4 regions of the Rhizobium sp. WYCCWR 11152 genome follow, and region 1 is predicted to be linked to each of the others. Evidence: predicted binding sites of a transcription regulator. Region 1 holds the regulator's gene; each other region holds the start of a gene.
The links. Region 1 encodes LexA, which represses DNA repair genes until DNA is damaged. Its sites were predicted from a motif close to TGTTCNNNNTGTGTTCNG; they were not measured.
Positions count from the first base shown of each region.

Region 1 (4,120 bases):
GACGACAGTCGAATTGCGGCCGGAAGCAGGCGAAGGCCTTGCCGACTCCTCCAGTTTTTCACCACCTGTCGTGGTGACGCGACCGACACGGACGCAGTCGGCGACACCATTGCGCCACCGGCTGCCGGCCGCAGCCTCGCAAGTGCTGCGTGCCGGCATGCGCATGCTGGGCGAAGAGGCGGACCATGGCCGCCTGCTGCTGTTTTCGCCGGTCTTCCTCGGCGCTGGGTCAGCCGTCTGGTTTCTCGCGGCATCGGATTTTCCCCTCGTTGCATCACTGCTCTGCCTGTCGGCGGTGACAGTGGCGGTTCTCATCGCCAGCCGCAGCCGGGCGGCAGTGCGGGCAACGCTGCTGGCGCTCTCGCTCGTGGTCTGCGGCATGGTCACGGCGCAGTTCGAGAGCCGGCGGGCTTCGACCGTGATCCTCGATTCATCAGTGACGACCACGGTGACCGGCCGTGTCGAGCGGCGCGAAGGCGATGGTCGCGGGCGGTGGCGCTACATTCTTGCGGTCACCGGCACTAAGGCACCGGAGCTGAAGCGGCGGCCGGAACGCATCACCGCCATCGCCCGCGGCGCGGACGCGGCCTTCGAGATCGGCGATATCATTACCGGCAGGGCGCGGCTGACGCCGCCGGCAGGTCCGGCACTTCCCGAACTCAACGACTTCTCCTTCGGTGCCTATTTCGATGGCATCGGCGCCAACGGCTTCTTCTACGGTGCACCGACGAAGGTCGATGCGCAGGCTGGTCCCCAGGCTGCCAGATCGACGGCTGAAACGCTGCTCGAAGGGCTCTACCGGCTGCGCAGCGGCATTGGTGACCGCATAAGGTCGATCCTGCCCGGCGACACCGGCGCTTTCGCCGCTGCTCTGGTGACGGACGAGCGGCGTGCCATCTCGAATGAAACGACGGAGGCGCTGCGCCAGTCCGGTCTGGCTCATATCATCGCCATCTCCGGCCTCAACATGGCGCTGTCGGCCGGCATCTTCTTCGTCGGCTTCCGGATGCTGCTCAGCCTCTTTCCCGGCATTGCTGAGGCCTACCCGACGAAGAAGATCGCTGCCGCCGGCGCGCTCATCGCTGTCACCGCCTATTTCCTGATTTCGGGCTTTGCGGTCTCTGCCGAACGCGCCTTCATCATGATGGCCATCATGTTGGTTGCCGTCTTCTTCGACCGGCCGTCGATCAGCCTGCGCAATGTCGCTCTCTCCGCGCTCGTCATCATCGTCATTTCGCCGTCCGAGGTTTTGGGTCCGAGCTTCCAGATGTCTTTTGCAGCGACATTGGCGCTGGTCTCGGGCTATCAGCTGTGGAAGGACCGGCGCGTCCGCGAAAACGCCTTCCTGAAGCTGCCGATCATCAGGCCATTCGTTACGGTTGCGGGCTTCTTCGGCGGCATCTTCCTGACCTCGCTGATCGGCGGTTTTTCCACCGCGCTGTTTTCGATCGAGCATTTTCATCGCCTGACCGCCTACGGCCTGCCGGCAAACCTCGCGACAATGCCGATCATCTCCTTCATCATCATGCCGGCCGGCCTGCTGGCGATGCTGCTCATGCCTTTCGGCCTGGACGTTTTGCCTTGGAAGGTGGTGGGATTCGGCCTCGATCTGGTGATCGCGGTCGCAAAGACGGTGTCCGGCTGGGATGGCAATATAGACGTCGGCCGCTTGCCCGCCTGGTATTTCGCCGTCGCCGTGGCAGGCTTTCTGCTGCTGACGCTGCTCCGCACCCGGTTGCGCCATGTCGGCACATCGATCATCGCGGTCGCAACGCTCATCCTGCTGCTTCTGCCGGGTCCCCGTCCGCCGGATTTGGTGATTTCGGAGGATGGCAGTCTCGTCGCAATCGTCGAGGCGGCGGCCATGGCGTCCAACCGTGAAAGACCGCCGGATTTCATCTTCGACCAGTGGCAGAGAGCGCTGGTCCTGCCGAGGCATGATCCGCCGAAGATGCTGGATGGTCCTGCTATCCCGCCGGTAGGAGAAGACCGCCGCGTCAGGCTTTCCCGCGATCAGCAGAACGAAGCAAGGACCGCGATGCGGGCGGCCACAGCGGGCGGTGACGCAAACCGCTTTTCCTGCGTCAAGAAGGCCTGGTGCACATCAAGGCTCGCCAATGGTCAGGTGGTTGCTGTCATCGACAATGCCGCCTATCTCGGTCCGGCATGCGACGCGGCCGATATCGTCGTGACCTCGGTCCGCCTTCGCTTCAACAGCTGCCGCTCGGGTGCGACGCTCTTCACCGGTGAGACGCTGCGCAGGACCGGATCCATCGAGTTGCGCTTCACGGACGCCGGCCTGGAGGTCGCAACCGCATTCGATGCATTGTCGCGGCCATGGATGCGCCATCGCGCCTATGACTGGCGCAGCAACAGCTTTACCGAATCGAGCCTAGCCAATGTCAGTGATAGCGGCGAATGAGGCCGACGAGTTTACCCTGAACCTTGACACGGTCCGGCCCGAAAATCCGGGTCTCGTAAGCCGGGTTGGCGGCCTCCAGCGCGATCGAGGCGCCCTTGCGGCGGAAGCGCTTCAGTGTCGCTTCCTCGTCGTCGACGAGAGCAACGACGATGTCGCCAGGACTTGCAGTGCTGCCGTTGCGGATGATCACGGTGTCGCCGTCGAAGATGCCGGCGTCGATCATCGAATCGCCCTTGACCTCCAGCGCATAATGTTCACCGGAACCGAGCATGTCGGCCGGAACGACGATGTCGTGGGTGTTGTTCTGGATCGCCGAGATCGGCACACCGGCAGCGATTCGGCCCATGACCGGCACGGAGACCGAGTTGCCGTTGTCGGCGACGGGTTTTGCGGGAGCGGGGGCGGCGACCGGCTGAGGTTTGCCGAGGCTGCCCTCGATGACGCTCGGCGAAAAGCCGCGCCGGGGCTGGATGCTGGGGCTGTAGGCCTCCGGAAGCTTGATGACCTCGAGCGCACGGGCGCGGTTCGGTAGGCGGCGAATGAAGCCACGCTCCTCCAGCGCCGTAATCAGCCGGTGAATCCCGGACTTGGAAGCGAGATCCAGGGCATCCTTCATTTCGTCGAAAGATGGCGGAACGCCGGATTCCTTCATGCGCTCATGAATGAAAAGGAGAAGCTCCTGTTGTTTGCGCGTGAGCATCGACGTTGTGACCTCGTGATTGAAACAAATCCAGAACATACACTATATGTTCCATATGTGTTCCGCAAGTAGCTAAATTTCCGTAAAACTTGGCGCCAACTCGTTGAGATTATTATTTTCATTCGCCGGATTGGCACACAAGTCTTGCCTTGGGCGGCACTCTCACACATCTCTGCCGTGTTAGGAGAGGGGATATCATGAACGAGCACTCCGCCAAACCGCACCCGCTGGATCATGTCGTGCTGCCGGTCGTCAATATCGATCTGGCGCGCGAGAGGCTCGGCAAGCTCGGCTTCACCGTTGCCGCCGATGCGCGCCATCCCTTCGGAACGGAGAATGCCTGCGTCTTCTTTGCCGACAAGACTTATCTGGAGCCGCTCGGGATTGCGAGCGTCGAGGAGAGCGAGGCATCAGCGCGGCAAGGCAATGTCTTCACCGCCCGCAACCAGGCCTTCCGCTTCCGCTGCGGCGAGGAGGGGCTTTCGGGGCTGGCTTTCGGCAGCAAGGATGCCGGCATCGATCATCAGAATTTCGTCGGCAACGGATCGAGCGCCGGCGAGATGCTGGAGTTCACCCGGCCGATGACGATGCCGGACGGTTCCGAGGCGATTGCCGGCTTCAAGCTGGCTTTTGCCGGCGACCTGCGCGCGCCGGATCTCCTGCTTTTCAGCGTCGAGCGCGTCAATCCGCTGCCGGCCGACCGCGCCGCGCTGGAGGCGCATGCCAATGGTGTCACCGGCATAGTCGAGATCGCGCTTTGCACGCCGGAGCCGGCCGCCTTCGCTGCCTTCGTCAGCCTTGCGGTGGCGCAATCGGCAGTCGAGAAGACCGGGTTCGGCGTCAATATCGCAGCATCGAATGCGAAAATCAGCCTGATGACGCCGGAAGGGCTGGAGGCCTATTTCGACATCGCCGGCTCATCCGCCGATCGCGGCCTGCGCGGCCGGGCAATCCTCTTCACTGTCGCCGATCTTGCCGTGACAGAAGCGCATTTGGCT
Region 1 is NZ_JABFCP010000008.1:738,129-742,248, reverse strand. It holds gene G9X67_RS13425 (ComEC/Rec2 family competence protein) at 1-2,422, shown strand, start outside; gene lexA (transcriptional repressor LexA) at 2,403-3,122, opposite strand; gene G9X67_RS13415 (VOC family protein) at 3,320-4,120, shown strand, end outside.

Region 2 (4,120 bases), on a different contig from region 1:
GCTGCCGTAGCTCAGTGGTAGAGCACACCCTTGGTAAGGGTGAGGTCGGTGGTTCAATCCCACTCGGCAGCACCAGTTTTCTTGAAAAGACAGTCTACCTCCCGGCGAAAACACCTCATAAGTTGGCGTTTCTCATCAACTGCCGTCCATAGGCTTGCCTGTCATGGGTCGAGGCGAAACCATTCGTTGCGGCATCAGCGACGATCCGCCCATTGCTGACCGTGAAAATCACGCTAGAATATTAACTATCGCAAAGTCTCCCCGGAGGAACTGGGAGATGCTGCACTTCGTTTCTGTCGAAAATCGTGGAGGAGCGTCGATGGCAACTGAAAGATGGAACAGCCCGGTCAAGGTTGGTTTCGAAGGTGCCGATGCGCGAACGGTCGATGGGCCGTTCGATGCGCTGAAGTGCCTGGCGGATCTGTGGCCGAGTATGCGCGGGCTTCGTTATATCAAGGCCCGCAGCACCTGCCGGGCGGCGCTCGATGGGCGCAAGAGCGTGGAAGAAGCAAGAGCCGAGTTTCTGGCGGCCGCCGAAGAGGCGAAGCTGAAGCTGCATTAGCACTTCGGCAAGGAATTTCGGGCGATTTTCGCCTTCTGGGCGCGCAAGCGTGCCGGAACGGGACAATGCTTTAGTTTTGATTTAACCCTGCAATAAATGCCTGCCGGGTTTTGGTGCAAAGGGCGTTGCGCCTGGTACAGGTGCATCAATAGAAGACGACCAGCCATCATGATGATGGTTAGAGGCTCGTCAGCTCTGCGGAAACGCAGGCGAGCCTCGTCCGAGCAAGCGGACGCCTCAGCAGTCCGCGCCGCCCTCATTCTCCACTTCGATATAACCGACGCCGATGATCGTGCCGTCCGTCGCGCGGATGAAGGAGGGGAGATAGTGAGGCTCTGCCGGTGTGCAGGCGACGGCCCCGGTATATTCGTTGAGAGCGATCTGGTCCTTCGGCAAAGCGGAATAATTCGTGCCGGTTTCCAGCGAGGCATGGGCGGAGCCGGCAAAGACACCGCAACCGGCAATCAAGGTCGTTGCCCAGAGGCGAGGAAGCAACTGCATGAGAGTCTCCAGCGTTTAGGTCCGGCATTTCAACCCGCGGGAGGGCATTTTGGTTCCCTTCATAAATCGTAAAGAAATGCACGCGAGCCGGACTTTTATTTGATGCATGTCGTTGTCCTAAAACCGCTGCACACTTTTAGGCGACATGCGTTAGCGTCGCAGCAAGCGAGCACGCACATAGCCTCGCCCGACGACGCCCTCGGCGATCTCGATTGCCCGCTCGATATCACCCCGCTGACGCACGAAACCTTCGAGGATGACATAGGAGCCCGATATGCTGACGGTGATTTCGCCGGCTTCGATATCGGCGGCCGCATGAAGGGCGCTCTCCACCGAGGCGCGCGTCGCGGCATCGCTGTGGCCCTGCCGGCCGGGCTCGCCATGCCCCGTGAATGCTGGAAAGCCGAGCACCGTGAACGTTTCCTAATGTTGGTTGATGTCTGTTAACGCCGCAGCGACGCATTTCGTTGCGTCCCCCGGAAAAGAAGAGCCTGTTCGACAGCGATACCTGCACGGTGGCATGGGGTACCCTTGGCGAAAGGCGCCGCGGCTTCCATATTTGGCTGCAGTCGAAAGAGGGATGATGACGATGAAAGCGCTTCTGCCTGCCTTGTTTGCTGAGGCACTGCTTGCCGGCTGTTCCTCGGCCGATGCGCCGGCGCTGGAACCCATTCCCGGCAGCATCACCTATGGCGGCCAGCCGCGAACGAAGCTCAGCAAGTCGCCGGTCGGCAGCGCCGTCTACAACCAGTTCTACAACGGGACAGGACAGCGCGTGGAGGAAACCTATATTCTTCAGCCGGACCGCAGCCTGAAGCTGGTGCGGCGCGAGATCGGTCCGGATTTCCCCGACTGAGATGTTGCCCGCGCGCCAGATCGCTTGACAGGGACAGCAATCGCGAACATTCAAGGAACATCTAATCTTTCCCCAGTGATTCTGCGGGAGCCCGACCGGACGGCTGGATGTATCTCGAAAAGCTCAATCCGCAGCAGCGCATGGCCGTCGAGCACGGCACGCTCATCGACGGCAACCATATTGCCGGGCCGCTGCTGGTCATTGCCGGCGCCGGCTCCGGCAAGACGAATACCTTGGCGCATCGCGTCGCCCATCTCATCGTCAAAGGCGCCGATCCCCGCCGCATCCTGCTGATGACCTTCTCGCGCCGGGCAGCCGCCGAGATGGCGCGGCGTGTCGAGCGCATCTGCCGCGATGTGCTTGGTTCGAATGCCGGCGTGATGGCGGACGCGCTTTCCTGGTCCGGCACCTTCCACGGCATCGGCGCGCGGCTGTTGCGCGATTATGCGGAGCAGATCGGTCTGGATCCTGGGTTTACCATCCACGACCGCGAAGACAGTGCCGATCTGATGAACCTGATCCGGCACGACCTCGGCTTCTCGAAGACGGAAAGCCGTTTTCCCACAAAAGGCACGTGCCTTGCCATCTATTCCAGGGCGGTGAATTCGGAAACCGCGCTCGACCTCGTGCTGCGCGACGTCTTTCCCTGGTGCGCGACGTGGGAGAAACAGCTGCGCGAACTCTTCGCCTGTTATGTCGAGGCCAAGCAGAGCCAGAACGTGCTCGATTACGACGATCTGCTGCTCTACTGGGCGCAGATGGTTGGCGAAGAAATGATTGCCGAGGATATCGGCAGCCGCTTCGACCATGTGCTGGTCGACGAATATCAGGACACCAACCGGTTGCAGGCCTCGATCCTGCTGGCGCTGAAACCCCAAGGCCAGGGGCTGACCGTCGTCGGCGACGATGCCCAGTCGATCTATTCCTTCCGTGCCGCGACGGTGCGCAACATTCTCGATTTTCCCGCCGCCTTCAGCCCGGCCGCCAATATCGTCACGCTCGACCGCAACTACCGCTCGACGCAGCCGATCCTCGCCGCCGCCAACGCCGTCATCGATCTCGCCTCGGAGCGCTTCACCAAGAACCTCTGGACCGAGCGGCAATCGTCCGAGCGGCCGCGCCTGGTCACGGTGCGCGACGAGGCCGAGCAGGCGCGCTACATCACCGACATGGTGCTCGACAACCGCGAGGAAGGCCTCACGCTCAAACAGCAGGCCGTGCTCTTCCGCGCCTCGCATCACAGCGGGCCGCTGGAGGTCGAGCTGACCCGGCGCAACATCCCCTTCGTCAAATTCGGCGGGCTGAAGTTTCTCGACAGCACGCATGTGAAGGACATGCTGGCCACCCTTCGCTTCGCGCAGAACCCGCGCGACCGTGTGGCGGGCTTCCGGCTGATGCAGATCCTGCCGGGCGTCGGCCCGTCGACGGCGCAGAAGACGCTCGACCTGATGGCCGAGGATGCCAGCCCGATTACTGCTCTTGGCTCCATGCCAGCGCCGCCGCGCTCCGGCGAGGACTGGACAATGTTCGTTTCGATGCTGCAGGAGCTGAAGACCGGGAAGGCCGGCTGGCCGGCAGAGATCGGTTTGGCGCGGCAATGGTACGCGCCGCATCTGGAACGGCTGCACGAGGATGCCGCGACGCGGCAGGCCGATCTGCTGCAGCTCGAGCAGATCGCTAGCGGTTATGCCTCACGCGAGCGCTTTCTCACCGAGCTCACCCTCGATCCGCCGGATGCGACCAGTGACCAGGCGGGCGTGCCGCTTCTCGACGAGGATTATCTCATCCTGTCGACCATTCATTCGGCCAAGGGCCAGGAATGGACGAAGGTGTTCATGCTGAACGTCGTCGACGGCTGCATACCGAGCGATCTCGCCGTCGGCACCACCGCCGAAATCGAGGAGGAACGCCGACTGCTCTATGTCGCGATGACGCGCGCCCGAGATGGTCTCGACCTCGTCGTGCCGCAACGCTTCTTCACCTACGGGCAGAATTCGCAGGGCGACCGGCATGTCTATGCCTCACGCAGCCGCTTCATTCCCGCAACGCTGCTGCAGTTCTTCGAAGCCTGCAGCTGGCCGCAGGGAAAATCGGAGGCCGCGCAAGCGCAGGCGCGGCAGGTGCGCATCGATGTCGGCGCCCGCATGCGCGGCATGTGGCGATAACTGGATAGCGTTCAGAGTGAAAGCGGCGGCTCGGCC
Region 2 is NZ_JABFCP010000011.1:206,679-210,798, forward strand. It holds tRNA gene G9X67_RS22540 (tRNA-Thr) at 1-75, shown strand; gene G9X67_RS22545 (DUF982 domain-containing protein) at 320-562, shown strand; gene G9X67_RS22550 (hypothetical protein) at 800-1,063, opposite strand; gene G9X67_RS22555 (BON domain-containing protein) at 1,214-1,474, opposite strand; gene G9X67_RS22560 (hypothetical protein) at 1,653-1,919, shown strand; gene G9X67_RS22565 (ATP-dependent helicase) at 2,027-4,084, shown strand; gene G9X67_RS22570 (enoyl-CoA hydratase/isomerase family protein) at 4,096-4,120, opposite strand, start outside.
Region 2: G9X67_RS22565 (ATP-dependent helicase) is a predicted target of LexA. The motif match lies at 1,962-1,979, and genes of this name have one in related genera.

Region 3 (4,120 bases), 400 kb from region 1:
CTGCCGCCGGAGGCGAAGTTCGGCTTCCTGCCGAAGCCTTTCTCGCTGAAGCAGCTTGCTGTTGTGGTGAAGGAGACGTTGGACGGGTGAGGAGGTTTGACGGAGAGGTCGTGCCGTGTTGGCCCCCCTCTGCCCTGCCGGGCATCTCCCCCACAGGTGGGGAGATCACAAGGGGCGAACGCTTCCCATCACATCAACGCTTCACCGAGTTGAAAGGGACATTTGTTCAGAAAGCCGGTGGCTCCAGCCAATCTCCCCACCTGTGGGGGAGATGGCCGGCAGGCCAGAGGGGGCTTGCTCGGCATAACCGGCAGCCCGTAGCTCTCATTCACCCAGCGCCACCGCAATCTCAGCAGCAAGCCGCGCGTTGTTTTCGACGAGCGCGATGTTGGTCTTCAGGCTCTGGCCGTCCGTCAGGTCGAAGATGGTCGACAGAAGATAGGGTGTTACCGCCTTGCCGGTGACTTCGTCGCGTTCGGCGCTGTCGAGCGCCCGCTCGATATAGATTTCCATCTCTTCGCGCGCGATCTCGTCGGCCTCGGGCACGGGGTTGGCGACGAGCATGCCGCCGTCGATGCCGAGTTGTTCGCGCACCGTCTGGAAGTTGGCGATGGCGGCCGGGCTGTTCAGCGACAGCGGGCTGTGGATGCCCGAGGAGCGCGACCAGAAGGCGGGGAAATCCTCGCTCTCATAGGTGACGACAGGCACGCCGCGAGTTTCCAGCACTTCCAGCGTCTTCGGAATGTCGAGGATCGCCTTGGCGCCGGCGCAGACGACGATGACGCCGGTGCGAGCGAGTTCCTCGAGATCGGCTGATATATCGAAGCTTTCTTCGGCACCGCGATGCACGCCGCCGATGCCGCCTGTGGCAAAGACACGGATGCCGGCGCGCGCCGCCGCGATCATCGTGGCCGCGACCGTGGTGGCGCCGGTGCGGCGCTCGGCGATGGCGAAGGCGAGATCGGCGCGCGACACCTTCATCACTTCGGTCGCCTTGGCGAGTTGCTCCAGTTCCGCGGCTTCAAGACCAATATGCAGCGTGCCGTGAATGACGGCGATCGTTGCCGGCACTGCACCCTGTTCGCGGATGATCGCCTCGACGCTGCGGGCCATCTCGATATTGCCGGGATAGGGCATGCCGTGGGTGATAATGGTCGATTCCAGCGCCACCAGCGGTGCGCCGCGCTGCTTGGCGCTGGCGACTTCCTTCGAATAGGCGATCGGCAGAAGAGGGGAGATGGGCTTGGTCATGGTCTTGTCCTGTGATCGACAGAGCATGATGCCGAAGTGACGACATCATGCTCAACTATTTAATCAGCCGCTTCAATGCAGAATTCTGACCTGGGGAACAAGGGCAAGCGCCTCATTCAGCAGATCGGGCGTCAGATTTTCGTTGACGGCGTGCCGCGACTGCACGGTCAGTATGGCGGCCGCAGTGCCGTGGCGGACGGCCTCTTCGAGCGAAAGGCCTGATATCAATGCGGCGAGTGTGCCGGCCGCAAGAGAATCGCCGGCACCCGTAACATCGGCGACGGTGTCGGCGATCGGTGGCTGCAGCGTCATGGCGCGGCCCTCGCAAAGCGCGACGAGCTCGCGCCGGCCGCGGGTGACGACGGCATTCCTGATGCCAATTTCATTCAGCAACGGCGGCCAGCCCGCAGCCTCTTCCGGCCGCTCGCCGGTAAGGGCGGCAGCTTCAGCCTCATTCAGGAACAGGTAGTCGATATCCCCGATGCAGGGTTTCAGCCTGACGACCTTGGCCGGCGAGATGGCGATTGCCGCAACAGGCTTGGCGAGGGAATGCGCCTTTGCGACGATCGCCGCGATCGTCTCTTCCGGCAGGTTGGCATCGAAGAGGATGAAATCGTGGGCGGCAAAGGCCTCCCGCACCCAGCGGATGGACAGACGCCGCGGCACGAAGAAGCGGTAGAGATCCATGTCGGCAAGGGCGATCACCAGATTGCCGTCCTTCTCGATGATCGCCGTGTAGCTCGGCGTCTTGCGGTCGAGGAAGACGAAGGGCCGGTCGTCGATGCCGGCGAAATCGGCAGCTTCTCCGACCGTCTCGCCCATCGGATCGCCGCCGCGCGGCGAGATCATCGTCACCTGAAAACCGAGCCTTGCCAGGTTGCGCGCCGCATTGAAGCCACCGCCGCCCGGCTCCTCGAACCATGCGCCGGGATTGCTGGCGCCAGGCGCCGTCTCGCCGGAGATGCGGCCGCGCCGGTCGATATGGGCGCCGCCGAGAACAAGAATCTTTTTCTTCATCCGATCCGCTCTCCCGATGCCCGAAGGACGAATCGATACGGTGCGCCCTGACGCGGCGGAGTCGGCACTTTTGGCCTAAGCCGTTGCTTTTTATTGATAAAACAAATGCAGAACACGTGTCGTTTTACCTTTTTCTTTCAACTGTTTGATCGCCTATTGCGAGAATGGAACAAATAGGGTACAAACTCGACATTGCTTGAGCGGCTTCAATAACCTAAAGGTGGATCGGATGTCTCAGAATTCATTGCGGCTGGTAGAGGACAAATCGGTGGACAAAAGCAAGGCGCTTGAAGCGGCACTCTCACAGATAGAGCGGTCGTTCGGCAAGGGCTCGATCATGAAACTCGGCTCCAACGAGAATGTTGTCGAGATCGAGACGATCTCGACCGGCTCGCTTGGTCTCGATATTGCACTCGGCGTTGGTGGCCTGCCGAGGGGCCGCATCATCGAAATCTACGGGCCGGAAAGCTCCGGTAAGACCACGCTTGCATTGCAGACGATTGCCGAAGCGCAGAAGAAGGGCGGCATCTGCGCCTTCGTCGATGCTGAACATGCGCTCGATCCCGTCTATGCCCGCAAGCTTGGCGTCGACCTGCAGAACCTTCTGATCTCGCAGCCCGATACCGGCGAGCAGGCGCTTGAAATCACCGATACGCTGGTGCGCTCCGGCGCCGTCGACGTTCTCGTCGTCGACTCGGTCGCCGCACTGACGCCGCGTGCCGAAATCGAAGGCGAGATGGGCGATAGCCTTCCCGGCCTGCAGGCGCGACTGATGAGCCAGGCGCTGCGCAAGCTCACCGCTTCGATCTCCAAGTCGAACACCATGGTTATCTTCATCAACCAGATCCGCATGAAGATCGGCGTTATGTTCGGTTCGCCGGAAACGACGACGGGCGGCAATGCGCTGAAGTTCTATGCCTCCGTGCGCCTCGACATCCGCCGCATCGGCGCGGTCAAGGAGCGCGAAGAGGTGATCGGCAACCAGACCCGCGTCAAGGTCGTCAAGAACAAGATGGCGCCGCCCTTCAAGCAGGTCGAGTTCGACATCATGTATGGCGAAGGTGTTTCCAAGACCGGCGAACTGGTCGATCTCGGTGTCAAGGCCGGCATCGTCGAGAAATCTGGCGCCTGGTTCTCCTATAACAGCCAGCGTCTCGGCCAGGGCCGTGAAAACGCCAAGACTTTCCTGCGCGACAATCCGGATCTCGCCCGCGAGATCGAACTGTCGCTGCGCCAGAATGCCGGCCTGATCGCCGACCGCTTCCTGCAGAACGGCGGACCGGACCCCGATGACGGCGATGGCGATGCCACTGCGGAAATGTAATTTTCGCGCCTAAACTCATCGGACAGTTCCAACCGGCCGCATTCCTGATGAGAATGCGGCCGGTTTTGTTTGTCTGCTGGACAGCGGCGGGGGTGAACGTTAAAAGCCGATGAATTTAAATTACCTGCCTCCGGCAGCATTGAAGGGCATAGCATGAGCGGTGTGAACGATATCCGGTCGACCTTCCTCGACTATTTCAAGAAGAACGGCCATGAGATCGTTCCGTCGAGCCCGCTCGTGCCGCGCAACGACCCGACGCTGATGTTCACCAATGCCGGCATGGTGCAGTTCAAGAACGTCTTCACCGGCCTCGAAAAGCGTCCCTATTCGACGGCGACGTCTTCGCAGAAATGCGTGCGAGCCGGCGGCAAGCACAACGACCTCGACAATGTCGGTTATACTGCACGCCACCTGACCTTCTTCGAGATGCTCGGCAACTTCTCCTTCGGCGACTATTTCAAGGAGAATGCGATCGAGCTTGCCTGGAAGCTCGTCACCGAAGGCTTCGACCTTCCGAAGAACCGCCTG
Region 3 is NZ_JABFCP010000008.1:340,538-344,657, forward strand. It holds gene G9X67_RS11460 (PAS domain-containing sensor histidine kinase) at 1-90, shown strand, start outside; gene G9X67_RS11465 (pseudouridine-5'-phosphate glycosidase) at 325-1,251, opposite strand; gene G9X67_RS11470 (carbohydrate kinase family protein) at 1,324-2,268, opposite strand; gene recA (recombinase RecA) at 2,498-3,592, shown strand; gene alaS (alanine--tRNA ligase) at 3,746-4,120, shown strand, end outside.
Region 3: recA (recombinase RecA) is a predicted target of LexA. The motif match lies at 2,434-2,451, and genes of this name have one in related genera.

Region 4 (4,120 bases), on a different contig from region 1:
TCGAGATCGGCATGTCGGAATATGACTCCTCGATCATCTTCATGCCGCTCGAGGAAGCGCAGCTCTATTTCAATGCCGAGGGACTGGTGCAGTCGATCGAGCTCTTCGTCGACAACCCCGACGATATCGACGATCTGAGGCCCAAGGTGGAGGAAGCGGCCGGCCGCCAGATCGCCATCACCGACTGGCGCCAGCGCAACCAGACCTTCTTCTCGGCGCTGCAGGTCGAGCGCAACGTCATGTTCATGATCCTGACTCTGATCGTGCTTGTCGCGGCGCTGAACATCATCTCCGGCCTCATCATGCTGGTGAAGGACAAGGGCAGCGATATCGCCATCCTGCGCACCATGGGCGCCAGCGCCGGCGCGATCATGCGCATCTTCTTCATGACTGGGGCGGCGATCGGCATCGTCGGCACCATTGCCGGTGTGCTGCTCGGCGTTCTCGTCTGCGTCAACATCGAATCCGTCCGCCAGTTCTTCTCGTGGATTTCAGGCACCGTACTGTTCAATCCGCAGGTCTATTTCCTCAGCCAGCTGCCGGCCGAGATGGATCTCAGCGAAACGATCTCGATCGTCGTCATGGCGCTGACGCTCTCCTTCATCGCGACCATCTTCCCGGCCTGGCGTGCCTCCAGGCTCGATCCGGTGCAGGCCCTGCGCTACGAATAAGGAATGCCGCCTTCATGAAACGCAACGTCGTTCTCCAGCTTACCGGCGTCGAGCGCCATTACGGGCAGGGCGGTACGCTGCTCTCGATCCTGAAGGGCGCGGATTTTTCGATATCGAAGGGGGAGATTGTCGCTCTCGTCGCCCCTTCCGGCACCGGCAAGTCGACACTGCTGCATGTCGCCGGCCTCCTGGAGCATCCGGACGGCGGTGAGGTCAACATCAACGGCCATGCCTGCGACGGCCTGAGCGACGAGAAACGCACCGCCATCCGCCGCAGCGAAATCGGCTTCGTCTATCAGTTCCACCACTTGCTGCCGGAATTCTCGGCGCTTGAAAATATCATGATGCCGCAGCTGATCGCCGGGCTTTCCTGGAAGGAAGCCGGAGAGCGGGCCGGCCAGCTTCTCGATTATATGCGCATCGGCCATCGTGGCTCGCATCGCCCCGGCGAGCTTTCCGGCGGCGAGCAGCAGCGCGTTGCGATTGCTCGCGCCGTCGCCAATGCGCCGACCCTGCTTCTTGCCGACGAGCCGACCGGCAATCTCGACCCCGAAACGGCAAGCTACGTCTTCGACGCGCTGGAAGCGCTGGTGCGCCAATCCGGCCTTGCTGCCCTCATCGCCACCCATAATCACGAGCTCGCCCGCCGCATGGATCGGCGCGTGACGATCTCCGATGGCAAGATCGTCGATTTCTGAGACCGCGGTCCATGGCTGTCCGGTTAACGCCGATGGCTGCTCCTCACCCTAACCTACCGGGGTCGAGCCACTCGTCTCGCCCTGTCCTTCGGACCCCCGTAAAAGCGGGGCGAGGGAACGTGCCAAACGCAGCGTCGAGGTTAGAGAAAGCCGGTGCGGCATGTCCCTTCGCCCCGCGAGCGGGGAAGGTGTAGCGGGCCACGATCAGGGGATGACCAGCCCGCCGCGATAGTCGAGCACATAGGCCTTCTGGCCATCGACCATGATGCATTCGTGGCCGCTGAACCGCTCGCAGCCGCCTTCGCTGCTGTCGATATAGCGGCCGAACGGATGGTCGAATTCCATCCCGCCAAGAAACCGGCCCTCGCGATACATCGCAGAAAGTGCCGTCTTGATCACCGTTCCCGCTGCTGCGCCGTCGATAAGCTCAGGCGCAATGATGCAGCCGAAATAATTCATCGCCCAGACGGGCTCGTCGGCAAGCCACACCACTTCCTGTCCGGCGAAATCGGTCCCGCCGAAATAGCTGTCGAGATAGCGCCAGTCGCCGCGTTCGAAACCGATATCGTGGGCACCCGGCCGGCAGGGCACGCGCGCCACGCCGCCGCCGACATAGGTCGCAGCCTTCGCCTCCACGACGAATTCGTTCAGCATCGCAATATCGACCATGTCATTCTCCTCTCGGCCCGATGCTGGCAAATATGCCGCGGCATGTAAAGAACAAAAAAAGAACATATGCCGGAAATAAAGAGTCGCCCTGAGGAGGTCTGCCGCCTGAGTACCATGACCAATCTGCGGCGGATCGGGAAAGGGCAAGGCTGCTGCCGATCACATCGAGCGCCGGCCCTTTAGCCGATTCGTCGCCTATTTCCTGGGATTTTCAAACACAAGAAAGGAGGAAAAGATTCCTGTTGACAACGGAACATACATGGAACAAATTGAAAACATAACGAGTAAAGGAGAGCCCGATGACTGACATGATCCGTGATATCGCAGCATTCACCTCCATCGCAATGTTCGTTGCAAGCTTCTCGCTCATCGTCATGGCGCTCTAAAGTTTTCAGGGGACCGCATGGTAATCATGCGGTCCGGACGCGGGACTTCTTCTGGACATCATCGCCCTCTATGCCGACAATGCGTCCGATTCATTCGGGTGATTGGAAAGGCATATCATGGCGGATACGGCAAAGGGTTCAACGGGTGAGGCGACCGGCGGCACGCCAGGCTTCATCCACCTGAGGGTCCATTCCGCCTATTCGCTTCTCGAGGGCGCCCTGCCACTGAAGAAGATCCTCTACAAGGCGACCGGCGACAGTCAGCCGGCGATTGCGATTACCGACACCAACAATCTGTTCGTCGCCCTCGAATTCTCGCAGAAGGCGATGGAAGACGGCCTGCAGCCGATCATCGGCTGCCAGGTCTCGATCGACATGGAAGATGGGTTGGAAACGGAGAAGCGCGGCGGCCAGCAGGCACTGGTCAAGCTGCCGTCGATCGTTCTTCTCGCCGCGACGGATGCCGGTTATGAAAGGCTGGTCGATCTCGTCAGTCGGGCCTATCTCGGCGGCGAGAGCAACCAGGCCGTTCATATCAGCGCCTCCTGGCTGGAGGAGGCGGGCACGGAAGGGCTGATCGCATTGAGCGGCGCCTTGACCGGGCCGGTCGACGTGGCGATCAAGGAAGGCCATCCCGCTCAGGCGGAAGTCCGGCTGCTCACGCTGAAGCGTCTCTTCGGCGACAGGCTTTATGTCGAGCTGCAGCGGCACGGCACCTACGACAAGCGGCACGAACAGAAGATTATCGGGCTCGCCTATGCCCACGACCTACCGCTGGTTGCGACCAATGAGGCTTTCTTTCCGACACGCGACGATTACGACGCCCATGATGCGCTGATGGCGGTCGCGCACAACGCCATCGTCTCCGATGACAGCCGCTTTCGCCTGACGCCGGATCACTATCTGAAGAGCCGGGCCGAGATGGTCAAGCTCTTCGCCGACCTGCCGGAAGCGCTGGAAAATACGATCGAGATCGCCACGCGCTGCTCCTTCGTGCTGAAGACGCGAAAGCCGATCCTGCCACGCTTCACCGGTGCGACCGATGATGCCGAGGAGGCCGAACGCGCCGAGGCGAGCGAGCTGCGCCGCCAGGCGGTCGAAGGGCTGGACATGCGGCTTGCAACGCTCGGCATGTCGCCGGGTTACGAGGAAAAGGATTATCGCGAACGGCTTGATTTCGAGCTCAGCGTCATCGAGCGCATGCGTTTCCCCGGCTACTTCCTGATCGTTGCCGACTTCATCAAATGGGCCAAGCAGCATGACATTCCGGTCGGTCCCGGCCGTGGTTCGGGCGCCGGTTCGCTGGTCGCCTATGCCTTGACGATCACCGATGTCGATCCCTTGCGTTTTTCGCTGCTCTTCGAGCGCTTCCTCAATCCGGAACGCGTCTCGATGCCGGACTTCGACATCGACTTCTGCCAGGACCGCCGCGAAGAGGTGATCCGCTACGTCCAGGCCAAGTATGGTCGCGAGCAGGTGGCGCAGATCATCACTTTCGGTTCGCTGCAGGCACGCGCCGCCCTTCGCGACGTCGGCCGTGTGCTTGAGATGCCCTATGGCCAGGTCGACAAGATTTGCAAACTCGTGCCGAACAATCCCGCCAATCCGACGCCGCTGTCCAAGGCGATCGAGGAGGAGCCGAAGCTGCAGGAGGAGGCGGCAAAGGAACCGGTTGTCGCGCGGCTGCTCGATATCG
Region 4 is NZ_JABFCP010000009.1:941,181-945,300, forward strand. It holds gene G9X67_RS19860 (lipoprotein-releasing ABC transporter permease subunit) at 1-671, shown strand, start outside; gene G9X67_RS19865 (ABC transporter ATP-binding protein) at 686-1,369, shown strand; gene G9X67_RS19870 (DUF5680 domain-containing protein) at 1,574-2,038, opposite strand; gene dnaE (DNA polymerase III subunit alpha) at 2,542-4,120, shown strand, end outside.
Region 4: G9X67_RS19870 (DUF5680 domain-containing protein) is a predicted target of LexA. The motif match lies at 2,086-2,103, and genes of this name have one in related genera.